2 regions of the Cryobacterium sp. AP27 genome follow, and region 1 is predicted to be linked to the other one. Evidence: predicted binding sites of a transcription regulator. Region 1 holds the regulator's gene; the other holds the start of a gene.
What was found. The regulator LexA, encoded in region 1, represses DNA repair genes until DNA is damaged. The targets are predictions, from matches to a motif close to TCGAACANNTGTTCGA.

Region 1 (4,569 bases):
ATCAGCATGACAACCACCCCCGAATTCCCGTCCGGAACGATCCTCGGCTACCCGCGGATCGGTCGTCGCCGTGAGCTCAAGAAGGCCGTCGAAGCCTTCTGGCGCGGTGCGATCACCGCCGACGAGCTGGAGAGCACGGCGGGTGCCCTGCGCCAGGGCACCCGCGAACGTCTGGCCGCTCTCGGCCTGGGCCGCACGGACTCCTCGATCCCCGAGTCCTTCTCGTTCTACGACCAGGTGCTGGATGCCGCCGTGACCGTGGGGGCCGTGCCCGCACGCTTCGCGTCGCTCGTGGGCGGGGACGGCCGAATCAACCTCGCCGGCTACTTCACCCTGGCTCGCGGCGAGGGAGACAAGCTGCCCCTGGAGATGACCAAATGGTTTGACTCCAATTACCACTACCTCGTGCCCGAGATCGGGCCGGAAACGGTCTTCTCGCTCGCGAGCGACCGCATTGTGCGCGAATTCGAGGAGGCCCGCGCGGCGGGCTTCACGACCCGGCCCGTCATTGTCGGCCCCCTCACGTTCCTGCTGCTGAGCAAGCCGAGCGACGAAGCACCGGCGGGATTCCAGCCGCTGTCGCGCCTCGATGACCTACTTCCCGTCTATGCCGAACTGCTCGCCCGCCTCGCGGCGGCCGGAGCCGACTGGGTACAGCTGGACGAGCCCGGCCTCGTGAGCGAAAGCATCGACGTGCCCCGAGTGGAGACCCTCGCCGCGCTGGCCGCGACCTACGCGACTCTCGGACAGTTGGACCGTCGTCCCGCCATCTTCGTCGCCGCTCCCTACGGCAGCCTCGACGACGCACTCCCGGTGCTCGCCGACTCCCCGGTGGAAGCCATCGGCCTCGACCTGGTGCGCGGGACCCTTCCGGCACCGACACCGGGACTGGCCACGAAGGCACTCGTGGCCGGTGTCGTCGACGGGCACAACATCTGGCGGGGTGACCTGCAGGATGCTCTGGACCGTGCCGTGGCCCTGCGCACGCTGTCCCCGTCGGTGAGCATCTCGACGTCGACCTCGTTGCTGCACGTGCCGCATGACGTCACGGACGAGTCCTCTCTCGGTGCGGACCTCACCAGCTGGTTGGCCTTCGCCGATCAGAAGGTCGCCCAGGTGGCCGTACTGGCTCGCGGGCTGGCCGAGGGGTCCGCCGCGATCGCTCCGGAGCTGGCCGCGGCCGCCGCCGCACTGGAATCCCGCCAGGCCAGCCCCGGAGTGCGTGACGGCGCGGTGCGCGCGCGCACGGCTACCCTCAGCGCCGCCGACTTCTCCCGTGGCGAGTACGCCGACCGACTCACCGCCCAGGAGAAGGCCCTCGGGCTGCCCCTGCTGCCGACAACCACGATCGGGTCCTTCCCGCAGACCGGCGAGATCCGCCGCGCGCGCGCCCAGCTGCTCAAGGGAACGCTGGCCGAGAGCGAATACCGCGCGCTCATGAAGGCCGAAATCGCCCGGGTCGTGCAACTGCAGGAGGAGATCGGACTCGACGTCCTCGTGCACGGCGAACCCGAGCGCAACGACATGGTGCAGTACTTCGCCGAGAACCTTGACGGTTTCGCCGTCACCGAGAACGGTTGGGTGCAGTCCTATGGGAGCCGCTGCACGCGCCCGTCCATCCTCTGGGGCGACGTGTCCCGGCCCAAGCCGATCACCGTGGACTGGTCCCTGTACACGCAGAGCCTCACGACGAAGCCGGTCAAGGGCATGCTCACCGGCCCGGTGACGATCCTCGCCTGGTCGTTCGTGCGCGACGACCAGCCCCTGGGCGAGACCGCCCGCCAGGTGGCGCTCGCGCTCCGCGATGAGATCGGGGACCTGGAGGCCGCCGGAATCGGTATCGTGCAGGTGGATGAGCCGGCGCTGCGCGAACTCCTGCCGCTCAAGACGGAGCAGCAGCCGGACTACCTCGACTGGTCGGTCGGGTCATTCCGCCTGGCCACGGCCGGTGTCGCGGACGCCACGCAGATCCACACGCACCTCTGCTACTCGGAGTTCGGCGTCGTCATCGACGCGATTGCGAACCTCGACGCCGACGTGACGAGCATCGAGGCGGCGCGGTCCCGGATGGAGGTGGTTCACGACATCAAGGCCGGCGGCTTCGACCACGGCATCGGACCGGGCGTGTGGGACATCCACTCCCCGCGGGTTCCGAGCGTCACCGAACTGACGGAGCTGCTCGAAACGGCGGTCGGATCCATCCCCGTTCGCCAGGTCTGGGTGAACCCCGACTGCGGTCTCAAGACCCGCGGCTACGCCGAAACGGTCGAGTCGCTGAACAATATGCTCGAAGCGACCCGGATCGTGCGCGCGAGAATCGGCGCGGCCGTACCGGCTTAACCCACAACACGGCGTCGCGCCGGGAAGTGCACATACGGTGCACGTCCCGGCGCGGCGCCGTTCTTGTCGTGACTAGACGGAGCGCAGAACGGCGACGACCTTGCCGAGGATTTCGGCGAAGTCGCCCACGATGGGCTCGAAGTTGGAGTTGCGGGGGAGGAGCCAGGTATGGCCGTCCCGCTGCCGGAAGACCTTCACGGTGGCCTCATTGTCGAGCATGGCGGCGACGATCTCGCCGTTCTCGGCCGTCTTCTGCTGCCGGATGACGACCCAGTCCCCGTCGCAGATGGCCGCGTCGATCATCGATTCACCGATGACCTTGAGCATGAACAGCTCGCCCTTGCCTACGAGCTGCCGGGGAAGCGGGAAAATCTCGTCGATCTGCTGCTCGGCCATGATGGGAACGCCGGCGGCGATGCGCCCGACGAGCGGAACCATGGCCGCGTCGCCGATCTGTGCAGGGAGTGCAGCGCTCTCCCGCACGATCGGGTCTTCCGGTGACCGGGGAACCTCGATCAGTACCTCAAGCGCTCGGGGGCGGTTGGGGTCACGGCGCAGGTAGCCGCTCAGCTCCAGCTGGTTGAGCTGATGAGTGACGCTGGAGAGGGATGCCAGGCCCACCGCGTCGCCGATCTCCCGCATGCTCGGCGGATACCCGCGCTGGCTGACCGAGCGCTGGATCACGTCAAGGATGGCGAGCTGGCGTTCACTCAGGCTCTTGCGGCGTCGGGTGCCGCCCTTGTCGCGGGAACCGCTGGTGTCTTTCGTCACGCTTTCGCTCCTCGAGTCGGTCCCGCCGGTGGACATAAGCCCTGCGACGGGAATGTCGGTGGTATCTGGTTGAGTTCGGATTGAACAACTTCCTATCGAAACTTTATCCAGTTTCCGCCGGTAAGACAAACATCTATTCGAGGGTGTCGCGATCACTTTGAGAAAATTGAGAGCGAAAGGGTTGATTGTTCGAATATTCGAAGTTATATTCGGAACATAGTTTCGCATCCGGCTCTCCCGGCCGAGAGTCGGATGCGCAACTCGCCGAATGAGATCACCCGGAGGTTCGACATGAGCACAGTACGCATGAGCACACTCGATATGAGCACAGCAGGCATGAGCACCGTAGACATCAGCTCCGCCGCGCACACGAGCACGGCACCCGATCGTGCGGCCCCGACGGCCACAACGCGATTTCGACTCACCCGGCGGGGACGTCTCGTGCTCACCACCGTCGTGGCCACCCCGGTGGTCATCGCGGCGGTCATGCTGGCCCTCGGCGGCGGAATCGACGCGGCAACCGCGTCCGGTGCCGCGTCCGGCTCCGTTCTGCAGACGGAACTCGTGTCGTTCCGCTACGTCACGGTGGCGCCCGGCCAGACCTTGTGGAACCTCGCCCAGCAGATTGCGCCCACCGCGGACCCGCGAGACGTCATCGTCGACATCGTCGATCTGAACCACCTGCAGGGCAAAATCCTGCAGCCCGGTCAACGTCTGGCCCTGCCCGCCGGGTACTGATCCTTTCCCCTCCCGCAGCGGACGGGCGCCGCCGGTTGGGGCAGAGGGCCCTCGTCGCCGTAGCATTGGCGGGTGACCAGTCTCAATGACCTTCCCCTGCGCGCCGACCTCCGCGGTCAAATCCCCTATGGAGCTCCGCAACTGCATGTTCCGGTAGCCCTCAACGTGAACGAGAACACGCATCCGATACCGGAGCCGGTGGCTCTGGACATCGTGCGGGCCCTGGCGCAGGCGGTTCTCACCGTGAACCGCTACCCCGACCGGGAGTTCACCGAGTTGAGGGAACGACTCGCCGGGTACCTCGGCCACGGACTGACCCCGGAGAATATCTGGGCCGCCAACGGCTCCAATGAGGTGTTGCAGCAGGTGTTGCAGGCCTTCGGCGGTCCCGGCCGGTCCGTGCTCGGCTTCGCCCCCACCTACTCGATGTACTCCATACTCGCCTCGGGCACCGGTACCGAGTGGATCGCGGGCGGGCGCGATGTCGATTTCACCCTGTCGCCGGAGACCGCAGCGGACTGGGTGACGCGCACGAACCCCGACCTCGTCTTTCTGTGTTCCCCCAACAACCCGACCGGCACGACCCTGTCCCTGGACACGATCAGCGCCGTCTATGACGCCAGCCGCGGAATCGTCGTCGTCGACGAGGCGTACGCCGAATTCGAACCCGACGGCACGCCGAGCGCCCTCAGCCTGCTTCCGGGACGCGAACGATTGCTG
Region 2 (4,569 bases), 460 kb from region 1:
CGCTCGGCGACGCCATCAAGAACGCCGTCATCCCGGACAACATCGATTTCCTCATCATCACCACGCTCATCGGCGGCACCATCGGCGGTTACATCACGTACGCCGGAGCGCACCGCATGATCGACGGCGGTATTTCCGGCAAGGAGAACGTTCGCGAGATCACGCGGAGTTCCGTTCTCGGCATCATCATCACCGGCGTCATCCGCATTCTCCTGTTCCTCGCAATCCTCGGCGTTGTCGCCGGCGGTGTGGCCCTCACCAGCGACAACATCGCGGCCGAAGCGTTCCAGTCAGCGGCCGGTGACCTCGGCTTCCGCCTCTTCGGCGTGATCCTGTGGGCGGCATCCATCACCTCCGTGATCGGTGCCGCATATACCTCGGTGTCCTTCGTCACCACGGCGAAAACCTCCCCCCGGGTGCGCAGCATCGCCACCTGCGTCTTCATCGCCGTGTCGACCCTGGTCTTCGCCCTCATCGGCCAGGCCCCCGCGACGCTGCTCATCATGGCCGGTGCCGTGAACGGCCTCATCCTGCCGGTGGGCTTCGCCGTGATCATCTGGGTGGCATGGCGTCGCCGCGACCTGCTTGGCGGCTACGTGTACCCCAAATGGCTGCTCATCATCGGTGTGCTCGCCTGGCTGCTCACGCTGTTTCTCGGATACCAGTCCCTCGGCGGCCTCGTCAAGCTCTGGGTGTAAAGCACGTGTTCATTCCCGTCGTGCCCGCCGACCCGGCGACGGTCACCCCGGCCGCGGCGCGCGCGCTGTTCCGAAACGGCCTGGTCACTCCGACGGCAGGTTGGTCGCGTGGGTTCACCCAGGCGAACCTCCTCATCGTTCCGCGCTCCCAGGCGTTCGACGTGCTGTTGTTCGCCACCCGTAATCCGCAGGCCTGCCCGATCCTGGGCGTGCTGGATGCGGGCGAAACCAGCGGTCCGCTGTTGGAGGGAGGGGACATCCGTTCCGACGTCGGCCGTTACACGGTCTATGAGAACGGCGTGCTGGTTGCCGAGCCCACCGATCTGGGCGAGTGGTGGCGGCCCGACCTGGTGACCTTCATCGTGGGATGCAGCTTCACCTTTGAGGCGGCGTTGCAGGCGGCCGGAATCGCGATCGCGCACATCGATCAGGGCGTGAATGTGCCCATGTATCGCACGAACGTGCGGTGCGCGCCGGCGGGCGCGTTGTCCGGCCCGCTCGTGGTGTCGATGCGGCCGATTCCGGCGCACCGGGTAGCGGATGCCGTGCGCATCACGTCGCAGTACCCGGCGGTGCACGGCGCCCCCGTGCATGTCGGCGACCCCGCGGCCCTCGGCATCGACCTCGGCCGGCCGGGCTTCGGCGACGCGGTCGTCGTCAGGTCCGGCGAGGTTCCGGTGTTCTGGGCCTGCGGGGTCACGCCGCAGGCTGCTGTGATGGAGTCACGGCCGACACTGGCCATCGGCCATGCGCCCGGCCACATGCTCATCACCGACGCCCGGGACTCCGACTACCTTGTCACTCCCTAACCCCACCGACCTCCCGCGGCCCCTCTGATCTCGACAGGCTCGATCCAAGCGCTGGTCGAGCCTGTCGAGACCGCGCGACCCAACCTCCCCCCACCCCGCTGGTCGAGGAGCGCCGTCTACGGCGCATCTCGAGACCGCGCGAGCCAATCTCACAACCCAAGGACAGAATTTACATACTAATTAAGTTCTCCACAGCCGTGAGTGTTTCTCGAATGTTTCTTTGATTCGTGGGATAATCAGGGTATGGAGAACAACGAAGAAGTTCCTCCTCCGGAGGATGCCGCGGGAGCGACCACCCCGCCCGAACCCGTCACCCTGACCCTCGCCCAACTGGACGAGGAACGCGCCGCTGCCGACGACACCCGCACTCGTCTGCTCGACGTTGTCAAAGACTTCGACCGGGCGATCTGTGCCGCGCAGGCCGGCCGTGCGGCGGCCGTCGACGACGTGCGGCGCTGGACGGACTCCACCGCCGAAACGGGGCTGCCCGTCCACGCCCGCGGGCCGCGCACGTATGTGGAGTGGTCGCCGCGCGAGGCCGCGCACGAGGGCCTCGTCGCCGAACTGGCCTGCCTGTTGACGCTGCCGGAGAACACCGCTCGTAACCTCATCTGCCACAGCGAACTACTCCAGCACCGCCTCCCCGCCACCCGCGATGCCCTGCACCGCGGGGACATCAGCTACCGCCACGCCGAGATCATGATCGAGAACGCACTCGCCCTCCCGGACGAGGCGTGGACCGTCTTCGAACAAAAGGCGCTCACGGACAGTGAGACGCTGACCGTGCCTCAGTTCAGGAAGAAGGCCGTGAAGGTTCGTGAGATCTCCCACCCAGAATCCATCGCCGTGCGGCACAAGCGGGCCCTCGCCGATCGCTGCTTCTTCGTCAGCCCGGGGCGGGACGGAATGGGGTATCTGGAGATGACGCTGAGCAACGAAGACGCCAGCGCCATCAGCGACCGCGTCGAAGTGATGGCGAAAGACCTGAACACCATGGACGAGTCCCGCACCCTCACCCAACTGCGCACCGACGCCGTGGTGGACCTGCTCCTACACGGCGTCACGGAGACCGGGCTCGGCGCCGGAATTCGGGCGAACGTCTACGTCACCGTTCCCGTCCTCACCCTGATGGGCCAGAGCGAGGAGCCCGGCACGCTGGAAGGATTCGGGCCGATCGACCCGGAAATCGCCCGCCGGCTCGCCGGAACGGCCACCTCATTCACCCGCATCCTCGTGCACCCGGAGACCGGAGCGGTGCTGTCCGTCGGCCGCACCCGGTACGCGGTCCCGAAGGACCTGAAAACGTGGCTGCAACTGCGAGACGGAACCTGCCGGTTCCCCGGCTGCAACCGTCGCGCCCCGGGCTGCGACATCGACCACACCCTGGCGTGGGAACACGGAGGTGAAACCGTCTTCTCGAACCTCGCCCACCTCTGCCGCCGCAACCACCGCGTCAAGCACGAAACCGGATGGTCCGTCAAACAGAACACAAACGGCACCCTCGAGTGGACCAGCCCGGCGGGCAAGCACTACGCCACCCACCCCGCCACCCGCATCCGCCCACCGGCCGCACCCGTCGACACCGTGCCGGCGATCCCGCGACGGCTTCACGTCGACCCATGGACCACACCGATCACCCACCCCGGCGACTGCCCCATCTAAGCCATCGCGGCGGCTAAAAGGTCGTCCAGCGGCCTTCTCGCACCGGCGGGAGTGGTTTCACACGGCCCGCTCGTCGCGTCCTCTCGGCGTACGCGATCAAAGCGGCGGCCGCGATCGCGGACAGAATCGCCAGCACAAGGGTGAGCACTGTGATGACGGGATAGAACCCAATACTGGAAGCGGGACTCGGGCCGAGGACCCCTGCAGCGATACCGAGCATGATGATTCCCGCCGCCGCGCCGCCGGCCGCCGCCGCTGCTCGCGCGCCCGGTTCCTTCTCCAGTCGACGATCACGGAGCGCGACGGCGAGCCATCCGCCGGCACACGCTACCGCAGCGACGAGGACTCCGATGGCACCGTACGTCAGCGACTCCCGCACTGCCGCCGAACGGGTGAGGTATCCCGCACCGCCCAAGCGGTCGGGGGCCACCACGAGCACGAACAGCAAAAAGCCAAGGCCGAAGCCGATCCCCAGCCCGGCGACGGAGACACGCCAATACCGCTTCACCATGGGCCCAGCCTAGCGACCGCGTGGGCTTCAGGCGGGCTGCGTCGCCGGGGCGGTGAGCGCAGCGAGTTTGTCCACGCCGATGGGCTCGCTCGCGAGCAGCGGAACGATCGCGACCCGTTGTGCGAGGGTGCGCACCGTGTCGATCTGTTCGACCTCGTTTGCGGCTCTCGCCTGCAGGAAGGGCGTTTCCGGATGCGCCGCGGCGATGGAGTTGTTCACGACCCATCCCCACGGGTGGATACCGGCGCGCTCGAGGTCGCCTTGCAGCCCCTCGGCCTCAAGCACCGGCGTGGTCTCGGCCAGGGTGACGAGGATCACCCGCGTCAGGGCCGGATCCTGCAGCCGCATCAACGGGGTGACGAACGACATACTGTCGCCCATCTGACGGGAGATTTCGCGGTGATACGAACCCGTCGCGTCCAGAAGCAACAGCGTGTGGCCCGTGGGGGCGGTGTCCACGACCACGAACTCGTGCCGCGAATCATGCACCGCCTTGGAGAACTGCCGGAACACCGCCACCTCGTCGCTGCACGGCGACAGCAGGTCTTCGGCCAAGGCGGCTCGCCCGTCGGCGTCGAGGTTCTTTCCCTTTGTCGCCATGACATGATCCCGATATTCGCGGATCGCCTGCTCCGGGTCGATGCGGGAGACGCGGAGTCCCGGAATGCTCCCGTGCAGGGTTTCCGTGAGGTGTGCGGCCGGGTCGGTGGTTGTCAGGTGCACGGCGTGCCCGCGCTGCGCGAGGGCGACCGCAATCGCCGCGGCGACGGTGGTCTTGCCCACGCCGCCCTTTCCCATGCACAGCACGAGGCCATAGCCGGCCGGCTCCAGCTCGTCCACGAAACGACCCAGCGGCGCATCCGGCACGTCGACGAACGGAGGTATGACC

Region 2: a site for LexA is predicted at 1,716-1,731, ahead of AC1MB9_RS02160 (HNH endonuclease signature motif containing protein). Genes of this name have one in related genera too.

Annotation. Positions count from the first base shown of each region.
Region 1 covers NZ_CM155285.1:909,422-913,990, forward strand. The annotation lists gene AC1MB9_RS04200 (methylenetetrahydrofolate reductase) at 1-10, shown strand, start outside; gene metE (5-methyltetrahydropteroyltriglutamate--homocysteine S-methyltransferase) at 7-2,340, shown strand; gene lexA (transcriptional repressor LexA) at 2,413-3,147, opposite strand; gene AC1MB9_RS04215 (LysM peptidoglycan-binding domain-containing protein) at 3,403-3,849, shown strand; gene AC1MB9_RS04220 (histidinol-phosphate transaminase) at 3,922-4,569, shown strand, end outside.
Region 2 covers NZ_CM155285.1:454,288-458,856, reverse strand. The annotation lists gene AC1MB9_RS02170 (NRAMP family divalent metal transporter) at 1-698, shown strand, start outside; gene AC1MB9_RS02165 (putative hydro-lyase) at 704-1,507, shown strand; gene AC1MB9_RS02160 (HNH endonuclease signature motif containing protein) at 1,751-3,169, shown strand; gene AC1MB9_RS02155 (hypothetical protein) at 3,183-3,680, opposite strand; gene arsA (arsenical pump-driving ATPase) at 3,708-4,569, opposite strand, start outside.